DNA from 3 places in the Lysinibacillus fusiformis genome. Region 1 is predicted to be linked to each of the others. Evidence: riboswitches for the same ligand, from Rfam matches in the RefSeq annotation. Region 1 holds a riboswitch; each other region holds the start of a gene.
The links. A riboswitch is a leader RNA that binds a small molecule or an ion and turns the genes downstream of it on or off. The one in region 1 is predicted to bind S-adenosylmethionine.

Region 1 (5,507 bases):
GTACCTGGTACATTTATGAAAAAGGCACTAAAAGGTGAGCTTCCTCTATTACAAGTTGCTCAAAGTTTACAGCAAGAGCTGCTCATGCTAATGCCAGAAGATATCGGTACAGAGCCGCTAGCGCAAGAAAAATATTTAGTGAAAAATGCGAAGAAGATTGCGGTATTAGCTGCAGGCTTAGCAGCACAACGCTTTGGCGCAAAACTTGATCAAGAGCAAGAAGTATTGGTGAACATTGCCAATATCGCTAACCAATTATTTGCGATGGAATCAGCTGTCTTACGTACAGAAAAGGCAATTGCTCGTGACGGCGCTGAAAAAGCTCATCAAAAATTGCTATACACACAAATCTTCTGCCAAGAAGCATTCGCAGAAATCGAAAAAGAAGCAAAAGATACAATTCTTGCTTCAGCAGATGGCGATGCAGCCCGTATGACATTATCTGCACTGCGTAAGCTAACGCGCAATAATCCATACAATTTAATTGCGAAGAAGCGTGAGGCTTCAGTTAAACTAATTGATGCTGAAAAATATATTGTTTAATAGCGCACACCTAGCCTAGCTATCTGCAAAAGATAGCTAGGTTTTTTATATGAGATGGATAGAAGTGCAAAATTGGTGGATAGAATCGTAAAAGAGACGGATAAAAATGTGAAACTGATGGATAAACTTACAAAAAAGAGTGAAGTTCACCATTGAAAACAACTATGATGGTATACTACAGAAAAAGACAGAAGAGGAGCATTGTAATGACGATTCAATTTTTCCATTATCCGAAATGTACAACATGTAAAAAGGCACAGAAGTGGTTAAATGAGCATGAGGTTTCCTATGAAGAGGTACATATCGCAGAGCAACCGCCAACTAAGGAAGAATTAACAGCTATTTGGCAAGCTAGTGGACAGCCTTTGAAGAAGTTTTTTAATACCTCTGGTATGAAATATCGTGAGCTGGGCTTAAAAGACAAGTTAGCGGAAATGACTGAGGATGAACAGCTTGAGCTACTTGCTTCCGACGGTATGTTAATTAAACGTCCCATCGTCACAGATGGAAAAAAAGTTACTTTAGGTTTTAAAGAAGCAGATTTTGAGCAAGCTTGGAAATAACGTATTTAACCTTGTATTTATAGGAGAAGTATGGCAAACTGAAAGTGAATATATTACATATTTATGGAGGGGTTTTTTGCATGAGCACACCTAAAGACTTACGATACTCTGAAGAACATGAATGGGTAAAAGTAGAAGATGGAAAAGTACGTATTGGTATTACTCACTTCGCACAATCTGAATTAGGAGATATCGTATTCGTTGAGCTTCCACAAGTTGGCGACGAAATCAAAACAGATGATCCATTCGGTAGCGTAGAATCAGTAAAAACTGTTTCTGAATTATACGCACCAATCTCAGGTACTGTAGTTGAAGTAAATGCAGATTTAGAAGATAGCCCAGAATTCGTTAATGAATCACCATATGAAAAAGCATGGATGATCGTTGTTGAGCCTGCTGATGCATCAGAAATTGAGAAACTAATGACAGCAGAGCAATACGAAGAAATGATCGCTGAATAAGACAAGCCATAATCAAAAAACGTCGGAAACTACCGGCGTTTTTTGTTATATAATGACTTATAAGTGGGATCTCTAAATGGAGGTGGCGTAATGTTCGAGGGAAAATGCTTGATAGTAGAAGGACGCTCAGATAAGCTACAAATTGAGCCTATTTTAAATGAGAATGTTACAATACTATGTACGAACGGCACAATTGGTGTGCATCAATTAGAAGAACTACTTGATCCCTACGAGGGCTGTGAGCTATTTACTTTTTTTGATGCAGATACTTCTGGTGATAAGCTACGTGCATTAATGGACAGACATTATCCAGAAGCTGAGCACCTTCGTACAATGCCAACGTACAAGGAAGTAGAGACAACACCAAGAAAAGTGTTAGCAATGATTTTACTGCGTGCACATTTCTCAATCCATAATGAATATATTTTGTAAGGTTGCGTGAGTAAATGGAAGAATGGTCAACAGAGCAGTGGGCAGCGGCCCAACAGTCGGGAGAGACAGCTGCATTTTATTTATATACACCAATGTGTGGAACGTGCGCAGTGGCATCCAAAATGATGTCCATTATTGAACAATTACTGCCACAGCTACAAATTGGCAAAGCGAATATCAATTTTTTGGAACACATAGCCTATGAGCATCAAATTGAAAGTGTTCCATGTCTACTCATCAGTGATGGCGAAAAAGTGACAGAAAAGATTTATGCTTTTCAATCCGTACCATTTTTATATGAATTGTTAAAAAAATCAATTGACTGAACTTTACTAGCGTGGTAAAGTATCAAATATATTACTAAAACATTAAATATATCGAACTCTTATGAAGAGTGGCGGAGGGAAGTGCCCTATGAAGCCCGGCAACCATCACAATGTGAAAAGGTGCCAAATCACCCAAAGATTTTTCTTTGAAAGATGAGAGAACGGTTTAACGTATAATACGTGACCCCTTCTACTTGTCTGTGAGTGAAGGGGTTTTCTATATGAGAAAAGGAGTATTCGCTATGATCCAGCTTCAAAATATTACAAAGAAATACAAAACAGCAAATGGCGAATTAACGGCAGTCAAAGACGTCAACCTTACCATCAATAAAGGTGAAATTTTTGGCATTATCGGCTATAGTGGCGCTGGTAAAAGTACCATGATTCGTTTATTAAACGGTTTAGAGAAACCGACAACAGGAACAGTAACGGTGAACAATCAAGAATTTTCATCGATAAAAGGGCAAAAGCTTCGAGCAGCTAGACAAAAGGTAAGTATGATTTTCCAGCATTTCAATTTACTTTGGTCGAGAACAGTGGCTGAAAATATTGCTTTCCCTTTAGAAATCGCTGGTTTTCCAAAGGCTCAACGTGAAGCACGTGTAAAGGAATTAATTGCACTTGTAGGCCTAGAAGGACGTGATAAGGCATATCCATCCCAGCTTTCCGGTGGACAAAAGCAACGTGTAGGGATTGCCCGTGCATTAGCGAATAATCCAGAAGTTTTACTATGTGATGAGGCGACATCGGCACTCGATCCTGAAACGACGGATGCCATTCTCGATTTACTCGTTGATATAAATGAACGCTTAGGCTTAACAATCGTCCTGATTACACATGAAATGCATGTCATCCGCAAAATTTGTCATCGTGTAGCGGTGATGGAGGCAGGCGAAATTGTGGAACGTGGTGAGGTATTACAAGTCTTCCAAGCACCACAAGCGGCCATTACCAAAAAGTTTGTATCTCAAATTACAGACACAAAGGAAACACAGGATACGGTGGCACAAATCAAAACAAACTATCCAACTGGACAACTTGTCAAACTGATTTTTGTTGGTGAAAAAACAGAACAGCCTGTTATCTCACATCTTGTGAAACAATTTGATGTAGAAGTAAGTATTGTTCATGGTAATATTTCACAAACAAAAAATGGTGCATACGGTACACTGATTGTGCAAATTGATGGCTCGAAGACAAACGTGGCTGAAGCCCTTCGTTATTTAAATACAGTCGAAGTACAAACGGAGGTGATTGCAAATGCTAACTAATCTCTTTCCGAATGTAGACTGGGAAAATATGTGGCAAGCTACGTATGAAACATTGTATATGACAGCTATTTCTACGGTTGTGACATTTATTCTTGGGTTAGCCATTGGTATCGTTCTATTTTTAACTAGCCCCAATCAGTTATGGGCAAATAAAATCGTTAGCTTTTTAACAGGATCACTCGTTAATATTTTCCGTTCCATTCCATTTATCGTATTAATTATTTTATTAATTCCATTTACGAAGTTTTTACTTGGTACAATTCGAGGAGCTAATGCGGCGTTACCAGCATTAATTATCGGTGCAGCACCATTTTATGCTCGTATGGTATTAATTGCGTTACGCGAAATTGATAAAGGTGTTATAGAAGCAGCCCGTTCAATGGGGGCAAAAACTTCTACAATTATTTGGAAAGTATTGATCCCTGAATCATTACCAGCTTTAATTTCTGGTATCACTGTAACGGCTGTTGCCCTTGTAGGTTATACTGCGATGGCTGGAATTATCGGTGCAGGTGGTCTTGGTAACCTAGCGTTCCTAGACGGCTTCCAACGAAATCGCCAAGATGTGACATTAATGGCAACTATTTTGATCTTAGTAGTCGTATTTATTATTCAATGGATTGGTGATTTATTTACTGAGAGAATTGATAAACGCTAGAAAGAAAATTGAGGTTATTCCGGTTCTTACCGCTAACATATTTTAAACAAATAAAAGGGAGTGTCATAAATGAAGAAGTTATTAGCAGGATTATTTTTATCAATACTTGTACTAGCATTAGCAGCTTGCGGTACAGATAAAAAAGAAGATGAAAAATCAGCATCTGGCGATCAAACAGATAGTAAAGAAAACGTAACATTAAAAGTAGGTGCTTCTAATACACCGCACGCAGTTATTTTAGAAAAAGCAAAACCGATTTTAGCTAAAGAAGGCGTCGACCTTGAAATTGAAACGTATACAGATTATGTTCTACCAAACCAAGATTTAGAGTCAAAAGAAATTGATGCAAACTATTTCCAGCACATTCCTTACTTAGAACTACAAATCAAAGACAATGGCTATGATTTTGTCAATGCTGGTGGTGTTCATATTGAACCAATCGGTATTTACTCAAAAAAATATAAAACGTTAGAAGACCTACCTGAGGGCGCAACAATTTTACTTTCTAACTCAGTATCTGACCATGGTCGTATGCTGTCATTATTAGAAGCTAAAGGCTTAATTAAATTAAAAGAAGGCATTGATAAAACAGCAGCAGAATTAAAAGATATTGATGAAAATCCTAAAAACTTTAAATTCGATGCAAATACTGCACCAGAAATGCTTGTACAAATGTACGAAAATGATGAAGGCGATGCAGTACTGATCAACTCTAACTTTGCCATCGATAACGGTCTAAACCCAATCGAAGATGCGATTTCTCTTGAAGATAAAGAATCTCCATATGTTAACATCATCGCAGTACGTGCAGGTGATGAAACAAAACCTGAAATTAAAAAATTATTAGAAGTATTAACATCTAAAGAAATCCAAGACTTCATTTTAGAAGAGTGGAAAGGTGCAGTAGTACCAGTTAAATAATCATCGAGACTGTAGACAAACTCAATGAATTTTGAGTTTGCCTGCAGTCTTTTTCTTTTACAATGAAATAAAATAAAGCCGTTGATTGCCACTACGGGCGGATGCTTTCCGCGGGCGGGGTCGAGCTGCTTCCCTCGCTTCCCTCAGTCCAGGATCTCGATTTTCCCGCAGGAGTCGCCACCCCCATAGCCGTGTCCTTAGTGATTTCCTTTATTCGTTGGTTCATATTTCTCTTATCAAGGTATAGATAAGTACACTTGATAAAGGAGGTCCAGCAAAATGAAACCAGAAAATATTCAATTACTTGCGCCACTTTTTCAGATACTTGGGAA
Region 2 (5,507 bases), 1.5 Mb from region 1:
TTATTTTTTAGCTCTTCTCGTTTTTCATTTAAAATATGGTAGATCCCCTGACCTACCGTTCCAAATCCTAAAATCGCTGCCTTTATAGTTGCCATTCTTGTTATTCCCTCCAACTTACATTCCGCAGTTTCATTAAAGCTAATTCTCCATGGGGTTGTGTCATGACTATTTGACACCCACCGCAGTCTTTAGCCAACAACTCTTCTTTGTATGAGTTTCGCTATTTCTATATGTGTTGGAACACATACAAATTCAAATAATTCAAAATTTAACTTAAAGAAAATTGTAACGCAAATACATACATTGCACAAGAAAAATCTTTCTAGGAAGGACATTTGTTTTCTCTAGATGTGCAAAAGAAATCGGTTTCATTCCCTTTATTATACGTTTTATTAATCATTCTATAAGATTTGAACAAATATTGACTATTTACATTTCAATATACGAATGTCTTTCTTCTATTATATATATGTATGCTCGGACATTCATAACAATCCCTTTAAAGAAAAAACTCATTCCCTGTAGCAGCAGAGAATGAGCTTAAATATATGAGGGGGTTTTAACTTGCTTTTGAAAGCAATTGATAACGATATTGTGCTAAAGCTTGTTGAACAAGACTAATTTCTTCTTCTGTAAAATTTGGTATTGCATACGTACGTTCCACTAATTGAAATGTACCATATTTTAAGTAAATCTCTGTCGCAGGAAGTGAGATATGGCTCACACCGTACTGTTCATATGCCTCAAATACTTCCTTAACAGTATAGTCTTCCTCTTCAGCAAAAACATGTTCTTGAAATGCTGTATGACCAAAGACTTGCTGCCATTTTCTTTCGACTGATGTAAGAAGGTGTTGAATGGACTTATTGTTGACAAAGACATGCCCTTCATTTAGCTCATATATTAGATAGGATACAATGTTTTGTGCACTATAGATATTACCCATTTTAAACACTCCTTTATCATCAGTTTTTTTGGGAAGAGCAGTTACTGGCTAGGCAACTGCTCTTCTATATATTCAAAAGTGGGGGAGCACTTATGAAAACATTTACCTTTTTTAACAAGAATTTTCGTACCCTTAACTTATTTCCTAGTATATAACAAGGATTTAATTAAGTCAATAATACATATAAAATTACTTGGTATTATTTTTTATAAGGTTCTGATAATTAACGGATGTAGCAATTGGTTGATGTAGCAACGTTTAACGCATTACCAAATGAGGCCAATCGAATGAGAAAATACGTAAACGCTACAACATTCTTCCCTATGTTCTAAAGCTTAGGCTTCTACTGTTTGTTCAGTAGTTGTTGCCTGTGTAATGGCTTGATCTAAATCAGCAATAATATCCTCTATTGCCTCTAAACCGATGGATAAGCGAATGAGCGACTCGGTTACACCAGCTTGAACTAATTCGTCTGCTGATAGTTGCTGATGTGTAGTGGAAGCAGGATGAATAATTAATGACTTAGCATCACCTACATTTGCTACATGTGAAAATAGCTTTACGCTATCAATAAGCTTTCGCCCAGCTTCACGTCCACCTTTAATGCCAAATGTAAGCACTGAACCGAAGCCATTTCTTAAATATTTCTTTGCCAATTCATGTGTTGGAAAATCTTCCAGGCCATTATAATTTACATACTCCACAGATGGGTGGTTTCGTAAATATTCAGCCACTGCCAATGCATTTTCATTGTGTTTAGGGATACGCAAATGAAGCGTTTCTAAACCTTGTAATAAATTAAAGGCAGCATCTGCACTTAATGTTGGACCAAAATCACGTAATAATTGTACGCGTAGCTTCGTAGCAAAGGCCGCAGAAGCTGTATCAATTCCATAACGTAAACCATGGTAAGAAGCATCTGGTTCAGTAAAACCTGGGAATCGACCACTAGTCCAATCAAACTTACCAGCGTCTACAACAACGCCCCCTAAAGTTGTACCATGACCACCTATCCATTTAGTTGCTGAATGTACTACAACATCTGCACCGTATTCAATAGGTGTAGAACCGTAAGGAGAAGCAAACGTACTGTCAATAATTAATGGTAGACCATTATCATGTGCAATTTTAGCTACTGCTTCAATATCTAAAACCTTTAAGCTTGGATTACCATACACTTCAGCAAAGACTGCTTTTGTTTTATCAGTAATCGCCGCCTTGAAATTCTCTGGGTTTGTTTCATCTACAAAAATTGTTTTAATACCATAGTTTGGTAATGTGTTAGCAAATAAATTATAAGTACCACCATATAAAGAACTAGCTGCTACTATCTCATCACCAGCTCCAGCTAGATTTAAAATGGAAAATGCGATAGCTGCTGCACCAGATGAAAGTGCTACTGCTGCTGTTCCACCTTCCAATAAAGCCACACGTTTTTCAAACACATCAACAGTTGGATTGGTAATCCTTGTGTAAATGTTCCCTGCTTCCTCTAAGGCAAAAAGACGTTGCGCATGAGCAGTGTCTTTAAATACGAAAGCAGTTGAGCGATAGACAGGAACTGTTCGAGAACCCGTCACTGGGTCTGGCTCTTGACCGCCATGTAACAGCAATGTTTCTGGTTTAAAATTTGTCATTGTGTACCTCCAAATGGTTATTTTTTTTACGATGGTACCGGAGATGAGGAGGATTTTTCTGTAGAAAACAAAAACCCTCTTCAGCTAAGAAGAGGGTTGCGGTTGCAAGTTTTCCTCCCCTTATCTGCCAGATCCAAGTAAGAATCTGTAGGAATTAGCACCTTAGTAAGCTCGTTACTTACTGGTTGCCGGGCATCATAGGGCCTATCCCTCCGCCGCTCTTGATAAGAGTATGAGATTCAATTTCCATCGTTGTTACACAGTATAAACATAGAGTTTTTTTCTGTCAACATGTAAATTTTATTTTTTCCGAAACTTCTGTCTGCTCTTATACGTAATATGAACGCATACACTATTTTAGAAAAAATTTTGAGAGGAGGATTTTTATGGTAAAGGCCGTGATCACTTTTCTTATTATTGGCTATTTAATTGGCTGTATTCACGGCTCTAAAGTGGCACAGTTTTTATCGGGGGTTGATTTAAAAAAAGCGGGCCACGGCAATGCCGGTGCCTCTAATGCTACTCTTTCCCTCGGCTGGAAATATGGCGTTTTAGTAGCCCTCATCGATATTGGCAAAGGCGTTGTAGCTATTATCGGTGCACATTTTTATCTAGCGGACTTCACTCATTTAACAGAAGAACAAATATGGCTGCTTACCTACATTATGGCTGCTGGGGTCATTTTAGGTCATAATTTCCCTTTCTATATGGGCTTCAATGGCGGAAAAGGAACTGCCTCCATTATCGGAATTTTACTTGCTGTCGATTGGAAGATTGGTTTATTTGCACTTATTTTATTTGTTATTTTATCCTTTGCAACAAATTATTTAATTGTTGGTGTTCTAGAGTTTTATCTCGTTTTTTGTACAGCCACTTATTTATGGATTCCTGGCATTGGCCCAACCATTATAGCTGTTCTTCTTTTTGGCATAGCCATCATCCTGCACATAGAAAATATTAAACGTTTAGTCAATGGTACAGAGCCTAAAGTAACTTCTGCCTTTAAGAAAAAGAAATAATATTTTTATGGATATTTTTGTATTTTTTGTGATCATGTATTTTCTCTTTATCTACTCATATTGCTGTAAAAAACACCTATTCTGCGTAGTTTTTTTTCTACAATAAAAAAGATATATTCTTATCTTAATAAAACATTATCTAGGCCGATGTTATGGATAATAATCGTCATTTTTATCGTAGAAAGGATGAGAAAATATGTCTTCACCAAATCAAGAAGCTTCAAAACGTAATTTAAAGCCACTATGGATTGGCTTGGCCTTCGCTTTACTGATTATTATTACTTTTTTACCTAATAACGGTGATTTACCTATAGCTGGGCAACGAGCTTTAGCCATTTTAGCTTTTGCAGTCATCCTTTGGGTTACAGAGGCCGTTTCATATCCTGTGAGCTCGGCCATGATCATTGCGCTAGTAACTGTTTTACTAGGACTCGCTCCGTCAATGGAGGATCCAACTACAGAGCTAGGAACAGCTAGCGCATTAAAATTATCTTTAAGCGGCTTTAGTAATTCTGCCGTTGCTTTAGTAGCAGCAGCTCTTTTTCTAGCGGCAGCAATGCAAATTACTAATCTACATAAACGACTTGCTCTTTGGATTCTTTCATTGGTAGGAACGAAAACAAAAGCTATCGTATTTGGCGCTATTTTAGTCTCTATCGTCCTCGCATTTTTTGTACCTTCTGCTACAGCACGTGCTGGCGCAGTAGTACCGATATTGCTTGGAATGGTGGCAGCTTTTGGTTTACCACGTGATAGTCGGCTTGCTGCCTTATTAGTTATTACTTCGGTACAAGCAGTTTCCATTTGGAATATCGGTATTAAGACTGCAGCAGCTCAAAATATGGTGGCTTTAAACTTTATCCAAGAGCAATTTAATGTGGATATTTCATGGGGTGCTTGGCTACTTTATGCCGCCCCCTTCTCAATTATTATGTCTATCTTTTTATTTTTCATTATGATTGCTTTAATTAAACCTGAGACTAGCAATATCGAAGGTGGTAAAGAGGTCATCAAAAAACAGCTTGCAGAGCTTGGCCCATTAAAGGCTCCTGAAATTCGTTTAATCATTACATCCGTAGTTTTACTATTTTTCTGGGCAACTGAAGGAAAGCTACATCCATTTGATACGACAACAGTCACAATTATTGCTATCGCTATTCTATTAATGCCTAAAATCGGTGTGTATTCGTGGAAGGAAGTTGAGCCTCATATTCCATGGGGAACAATTATCGTCTTTGCGGTAGGCATTATGTTAGGAACCATTTTACTAAATACGCAAGGTGCTGCATGGTTATCAGATAAAGTTTTTGGTTCACTCGGGCTAGATACTATGCCTTTACTAGCAACCATCGCACTCGTAACTTTATTTAACATTTTGATTCATTTAGGCTTTGCAAGCGCAACTAGCTTAGCCTCAGCACTTATACCTGTGTTTATCGTTTTAGCCTCCACATTAACGGCTAATGTTGATCAAGTTGGTTTTGTTATTGTGCAACAATTCGTCATAAGCTTTGGCTTCTTATTACCAATTAGTGCACCACAAAACATGCTTGCCTATGGTACAGGCTCCTTTACAACAAAGGATTTCTTGAAATCTGGAATTCCATTAACCATTATCGGTTTCCTTCTCGTACTTTTGTTCTCTGCAACTTATTGGAAATGGATTGGATTATTATAGACTTTCATTAAATTAAAACGTAAAAGCCTTGAAGAAACAGACTATCTGTCCTTCAAGGCTTTTAAGATAAGACTATTGTTTCGTAAAAGCAGGGTCTTTCATCGTACCGTTTTTCGCATAGTTAACGTGCCATGATAGTGCTTTTTCTAGGTCATGTGGTGTGTGATGTCCACCCGTTGCCTCATTGGCATCATTAAAGTACTGCCACAGCTGCTCCCTATAATCAG
Region 3 (5,507 bases), 1.6 Mb from region 1:
CTACTAGCCAATTCATTGATCGAGGATAAGAGCTAGAAAAAAAGTTGGCACGCTCAAAAGGGGATCTCCCCTCCTATGCGTGCCCCTTTATTACCCTTTCACAACTACATCCTGATACAGTCCAGGTCTGCGATCATCGTAAACAGGGATTCTTCCACGTACTTCATCGACAATCGAAAAGTCTACATCGATCACCGCTACTTCCTCGTCCTCAGCACCAACCCAAAGTACTTCTCCCCAAGGCTGAATAATCATAGACTGCCCATTAAAGTTTTCTACCTTTTTCGAAATACGATTAACTGCTATGACAAAGCATTGATTTTCAATTGCACGAGCCTGCAGCAATGTTTTCCAATGGTCAATCCTTGGAGTTGGCCACTGCGCTGGTACAAAGAATACCTTTGCTCCTTGTAATGCATGGGCACGTAACCATTCTGGGAAGCGAATATCATAGCAAATAACACCAGCAGCTTCAATGTCACCTAGAGCAAAACGATTCATTTCATTCCCTGCCTCTAAGTAAAGATGCTCGTCCATTAAACGGAAAAGATGTGCCTTGCTATATTCCCCTACAAGCTCTCCATTACGATCAAAGGTATACATCGTATTATAAAATTTGTCGCCTTTCTTTGTTGAAACAGAGCCACCTACAATATGTACATCTAGTTCCTTAGCTAGTTTAGCTAAAAAGGCTTTTGTCCGCCCCCCATCGCTATCCGCTAGCTCAGGCAGTTTTTCCAAAGCATAGCCTGTATTCCACATTTCAGGTAACACAATAATTTCTGCCCCTTGTTTTGCAGCTTCTCGAATCTTATCCTCAGCACGTGCAAAATTTTCTTCAACTTTGCCAAAGCCAACATTTAATTGAATACAACCGATTTTCATATCTATTCCTCCTCTAGACAATTAACAGAAAAAGTAATACTATTTGCTTCATATTCTTCAATAATAATTATTATATTCTGAAAAAGGTGATTATGCATGGAATTCTCTAAAAAACTACAGCAACTACCCACTCAATTTTTTGCAGCACTCGTTCAAAAAGTAAACACAGCCTTAGAAGAAGGACGTGATGTCATTAACCTTGGGCAAGGAAATCCCGACCAACCCACGCCTCCTCACATCATTCAAGCATTACAGGAGGCGGCTGAAAACCCACAAAACCATAAATATTCACCATTTCGAGGTATTGCTGAATTACGCCAAGCAGCTGCCGACTTTTATCAACGTGAATATCATGTGGAACTAAATCCTGACACAGAGGTAGCGATTCTTGGTGGGACAAAAATAGGTCTAGTTGAACTACCTTTAGCTGTGTTAAACCCTGGCGACACGATGCTCTTACCAGACCCTGGCTATCCAGATTACTTATCAGGTGTCGTATTAGGGGATGTTAATTTTGAAGTGATGCCACTTTTTGCTGAAAATGATTTCTTACCTGATTATGATGCATTATCTGATGAAGTGAAAGAAAAGGCAAAGCTACTTTACCTAAATTACCCGAACAATCCTACAGGTGGTACAGCAACACTCGCGTTTTTTGAAGAAACCGTTCGTTTTGCGAAGGAACACAATATTATCGTATCACACGATTTTGCTTATGGAGCAATAGGATTTGACGGTAATAAACCAATTAGCTTCCTACAAGCAGAGGGTGCAAAAGAAGTTGGGATTGAAATGTATACCCTATCGAAAACCTATAATATGGCAGGCTGGCGTATAGGCTTCGCCGTTGGGAATGCCGAGATTATTGCTGCTATTAATCTTATTCAGGATCATCTGTTTTGTAGTCAATTCCCTGCTATTCAACAAGCAGCAGCAGTAGCACTGACAGCTTCCCAACAATGTGCGGATGAACTACGAGCTACTTATGAGCGTCGCCGAAATGTACTCATTGAAGAAGCTCAAAGAATCGGCTGGCATGTTACGGCTCCAAAAGGCTCCTTCTTCGCATGGCTCCCTGTACCACTAGGCTATACAAGCGAACAATTTGCCGATCTATTGCTTGAAAAAGCTGATATTGCTGTGGCAGCTGGCAATGGTTTCGGTCAATATGGCGAAGGTTACATCCGTATCGGTTTGTTGGTAAGCGAGGAACGTTTACGTGAAGCAATCCATAGAATCGAGCAATTACAATTATTTAACAAATGACAATGTCATCAATAGATTATTTGTGAAAGGTGAAAAGGCCTTCCACCCCAATCCATAAAAGTGTTATCGTCTTAACAAAGGTTGTACAAATAAAATGAAGGTGTACACTACTCATTTTTATTGAGGGTTGTTGTGACTAATCATCTCTCCACATTGAAAATAAGAGCCTATCCTCTCTCTAATCATACAAATAATGAGTTATTTTGTTCACTACTACTAGTATGAAAGAGGGAAAGACATTTTTACAGAATGGTTGATTGGAGTGGAGCCAGCGTCACTCCTAGGAGGATTTAGCGTCACAGAGGAGACCTTGGAGCGAACGGAAGTGAGTGAAGCGGCTCATCGGACGCCCCCTGGAAAGGACGCTGGCGGAACGGAAATCAACCCCTCACCTTGCTAAAAGGTCTATTTCTGCTAGTGACATGATCTTTTTTCCACAACATGTGTCCTGTAGCTAACTCTAGCTACAGGATCATTATTTTTCGATTTTCCTTGGCTGCCCTAAACCATTTTCTAATGGATAAAATTGAACATGACCTGTTTCATCATCCAATTTTCGAATATGTTGAATACCTTGTACCTCAGCCAGTACTATGTCAGCAGTAATAACAGGATTTCCCCCTTTTATTAAATGCCCACCTGACACAACACCCCATTGATCGCTCATAGAACCATGGAAATGTGTTTCATATCCCCCGTCACGCTTACACACCACACCAGAGCCTTGAATAAATTCAAGTGGTCCATCTTTTTTAACCACATCACTAAAACGAACTTGAATCTGAGCTGTTGCATCTGGCACTAAATATACAAAGCTACTTTTTTGAAAGCTACCAATACAGCTAACAATCGTTGCTGACTCAATATGATTCTCTTCACAGAGCGCCTCAATTCCCTCAATGATATCTGTCCCTATTAGAAGTCGAGCACTAATAACCCTACCAAATGAACCTATACCATAATTAACTCTCACAGACATTGTTATCCCTCTTTCACGTCGAAATATTATAATTATATAAAAATTTTAAAAATTAATTATTGACTTACTATACCCTATAAATTATATTAGTTCTATCGGAATTACAAAAAAATATTATAAATCTCTTATCAAGAGTAGCTGAGGGACTGGCCCTATGAAGCTCGGCAACCTCCTTTTTAAAGGAAGGTGCTAAATCCTGCAAACGATCTTCGTTTGATAGATAAGAGAGGACATCTTTTCATGAGCCTCTCTTAGTTTGTAAGAGAGTTTTTTTATTTTCAAAAAACCGATAAAAACAATCTTGGAGGTAGTTTTCATGAAAAAGAAAAATAAATTTTTAGTAGGTTTAGCAAGTTTAACATTAGTAGCAGCGCTAGCAGGCTGTGGCTCTAAAGAAGATAGTAAAGGCCAAGCAGAGGCAATTGATGAAAAGAAAATCGTCGTAGGTGTCACTTCTGGTCCACATGAGCAAATTGCAGAAGTAGCAGCTAAAGTAGCAAAAGAAAAAGGGCTAGAAGTAGAGCTAAAATCATTTTCTGACTATGTTTTACCTAATACTTCCTTAGCTGAAGGTGATCTTGATGCGAACAGCTATCAACACGAACCTTTCCTCGATACATTTAATAAAGATCATGATACAGATTTAGTCCCAGTGGGCAAAACGATTTTGAATCCAATGGGTATCTACTCTGAAAAATATAAATCCTTTGATGACATTCCGGATGGTGCAACGTTTGGCCTACCAAATGACCCAACGAATGGAGCACGTGCCCTCTTTGTTTTACAAGAAGCTGGCTATATTAAGCTAAAAGATGGCGCAGACTTAACAGCCTCGATCCGTGATGTAGAAGAAAACAAAAAGAATTTAAAATTCATTGAATTAGAAGCAGCTCAAATTCCTAAACAGCTTAGTGAAGTAGATGTAGCAGCTATAAATACAAACTTCGCATTAGAAGCTGGCATTAACCCTAAAGACGACTCTATTTTATTGGAATCTACTGACTCTCCATACGTGAACTACATTGTCGTACGCGCTGAAAATGAAAATGACCCAACAATTAAAAAGTTCGTTGAGGCTTACCAATCTGATGAAGTACGTCAATTCATCGAAGAAGAATTCAAAGGTTCAGTAATCCCTAGCTGGTAATACATTCAGGAAGCTTCTATAAGCCGAAGAATCTGCCGAAATTCCTCTATGGGAAGACGAGCAGATTCTTGCTTTTTAGAAGGTTGAGAAAGGAGCAAACAATCGCATGATTCAATTACAAAATATCTCAAAAGAATTCAAGTCGAAAAAAGGCATCATTAAAGCTGTGGATGGGATCAATCTTCATGTAAAAAAGGGACAAATTCATGGTGTGATCGGCTATAGTGGTGCTGGTAAAAGTACACTCATTCGTTGTGTTAATCTACTAGAACGTCCTACAGCAGGAAAAGTAGTGATAGACAATGTAGACATTACGACCCTTTCTCTTCATGAATTACGTCAAACACGCCAAAAAATCGGGATGATTTTCCAGCACTTTAATCTATTAAAAACAGCAACAGTTTACAATAATATTGCCGTTCCCTTAAAGCTACTAGGCTATAAAGAGACGGAAGTAAAAAACCGTGTAGCTAAATATGCTGAAATTGTAGGCTTAACAGATAAACTAGATAGTTACCCAAATCAACTTTCAGGTGGTCAAAAACAACGTGTGGCTATTGCACGTGCCTTGGCACAGGAGCCAGAGATTTTACTTAGTGATGAAGCAACAAGTGCACTTGACCCTGAGACAACAGAAGCCATTCTTGAATTGTTGTTAAAAATTAACCGTGAATTAGGCATTACGATTCTGCTCATTACACATGAAATGAATGTGATTCAAAAAATTTGCGATGAGGTTTCTGTTCTAGAATCAGGGAAAGTTGTGGAATTCGGCACAGCTATAGAACTTTTTGCAAAACCGAAGCACCCTACAACGCGAAAGTTTTTAAATACAATTTCACAACGTAATTTATCCCCTTCTCTTATTGAGCAATTAAATGTTTCAGGTAGTGTAATCCGTTTAACATTCCTTGGCGAAAGCACTGGTAAGCCATTATTAGCAGAAGTCACTAAGGTATACGATGTGCAACCAAATATTTTAACGGCTAATATTATTGAATTAAAAAACGGCATTGTCGGCAATATTGTGGTGCATCTACATGGCGAGACGCAGATTGTTCAAAAGGCGCTAACTTATTTTTCGGAAAATGGCGTGGCAGTGGAAGAATTAGGAGGTGCGTTCAATGAGTAGTATCCAAAGTTTCTTTACAGATTGGTCAGATGTTATTGGCAAAGCAATTATCGAAACATTTCAAATGGTCGGAATTTCATTGTTGTTCTCCATTCTAA

Region 2: another riboswitch for S-adenosylmethionine. It lies ahead of JTI58_RS11060 (O-acetylhomoserine aminocarboxypropyltransferase/cysteine synthase family protein); the one in region 1 lies ahead of JTI58_RS03705 (methionine ABC transporter ATP-binding protein).
Region 3: another riboswitch for S-adenosylmethionine. It lies ahead of JTI58_RS11405 (MetQ/NlpA family ABC transporter substrate-binding protein); the one in region 1 lies ahead of JTI58_RS03705 (methionine ABC transporter ATP-binding protein).

The regions. Positions count from the first base shown of each region.
Region 1 is NZ_CP070490.1:728,893-734,399, reverse strand. Features, by position in the region: gene JTI58_RS03730 (acyl-CoA dehydrogenase FadE) at 1-543, shown strand, start outside; gene JTI58_RS03725 (arsenate reductase family protein) at 750-1,106, shown strand; gene gcvH (glycine cleavage system protein GcvH) at 1,187-1,567, shown strand; gene JTI58_RS03715 (toprim domain-containing protein) at 1,658-1,999, shown strand; gene JTI58_RS03710 (thioredoxin family protein) at 2,014-2,325, shown strand; SAM riboswitch class I at 2,382-2,485, shown strand; gene JTI58_RS03705 (methionine ABC transporter ATP-binding protein) at 2,568-3,596, shown strand; gene JTI58_RS03700 (methionine ABC transporter permease) at 3,586-4,254, shown strand; gene JTI58_RS03695 (MetQ/NlpA family ABC transporter substrate-binding protein) at 4,324-5,175, shown strand; gene JTI58_RS03690 (IS4 family transposase) at 5,455-5,507, shown strand, end outside.
Region 2 is NZ_CP070490.1:2,233,657-2,239,163, reverse strand. Features, by position in the region: gene JTI58_RS11070 (homoserine dehydrogenase) at 1-95, opposite strand, end outside; gene JTI58_RS11065 (hypothetical protein) at 560-946, opposite strand; gene JTI58_RS11060 (O-acetylhomoserine aminocarboxypropyltransferase/cysteine synthase family protein) at 1,282-2,583, opposite strand; SAM riboswitch class I at 2,701-2,814, opposite strand; gene JTI58_RS11055 (glycerol-3-phosphate acyltransferase) at 2,970-3,602, shown strand; gene JTI58_RS11050 (SLC13 family permease) at 3,799-5,280, shown strand; gene JTI58_RS11045 (succinyl-CoA:acetate CoA-transferase ScpC) at 5,353-5,507, opposite strand, start outside.
Region 3 is NZ_CP070490.1:2,319,611-2,325,117, reverse strand. Features, by position in the region: gene JTI58_RS11425 (PucR family transcriptional regulator) at 1-36, shown strand, start outside; gene JTI58_RS11420 (carbon-nitrogen family hydrolase) at 91-885, opposite strand; gene JTI58_RS11415 (pyridoxal phosphate-dependent aminotransferase) at 982-2,151, shown strand; gene JTI58_RS11410 (PPC domain-containing DNA-binding protein) at 2,627-3,130, opposite strand; SAM riboswitch class I at 3,253-3,357, shown strand; gene JTI58_RS11405 (MetQ/NlpA family ABC transporter substrate-binding protein) at 3,447-4,277, shown strand; gene JTI58_RS11400 (methionine ABC transporter ATP-binding protein) at 4,384-5,409, shown strand; gene JTI58_RS11395 (methionine ABC transporter permease) at 5,402-5,507, shown strand, end outside.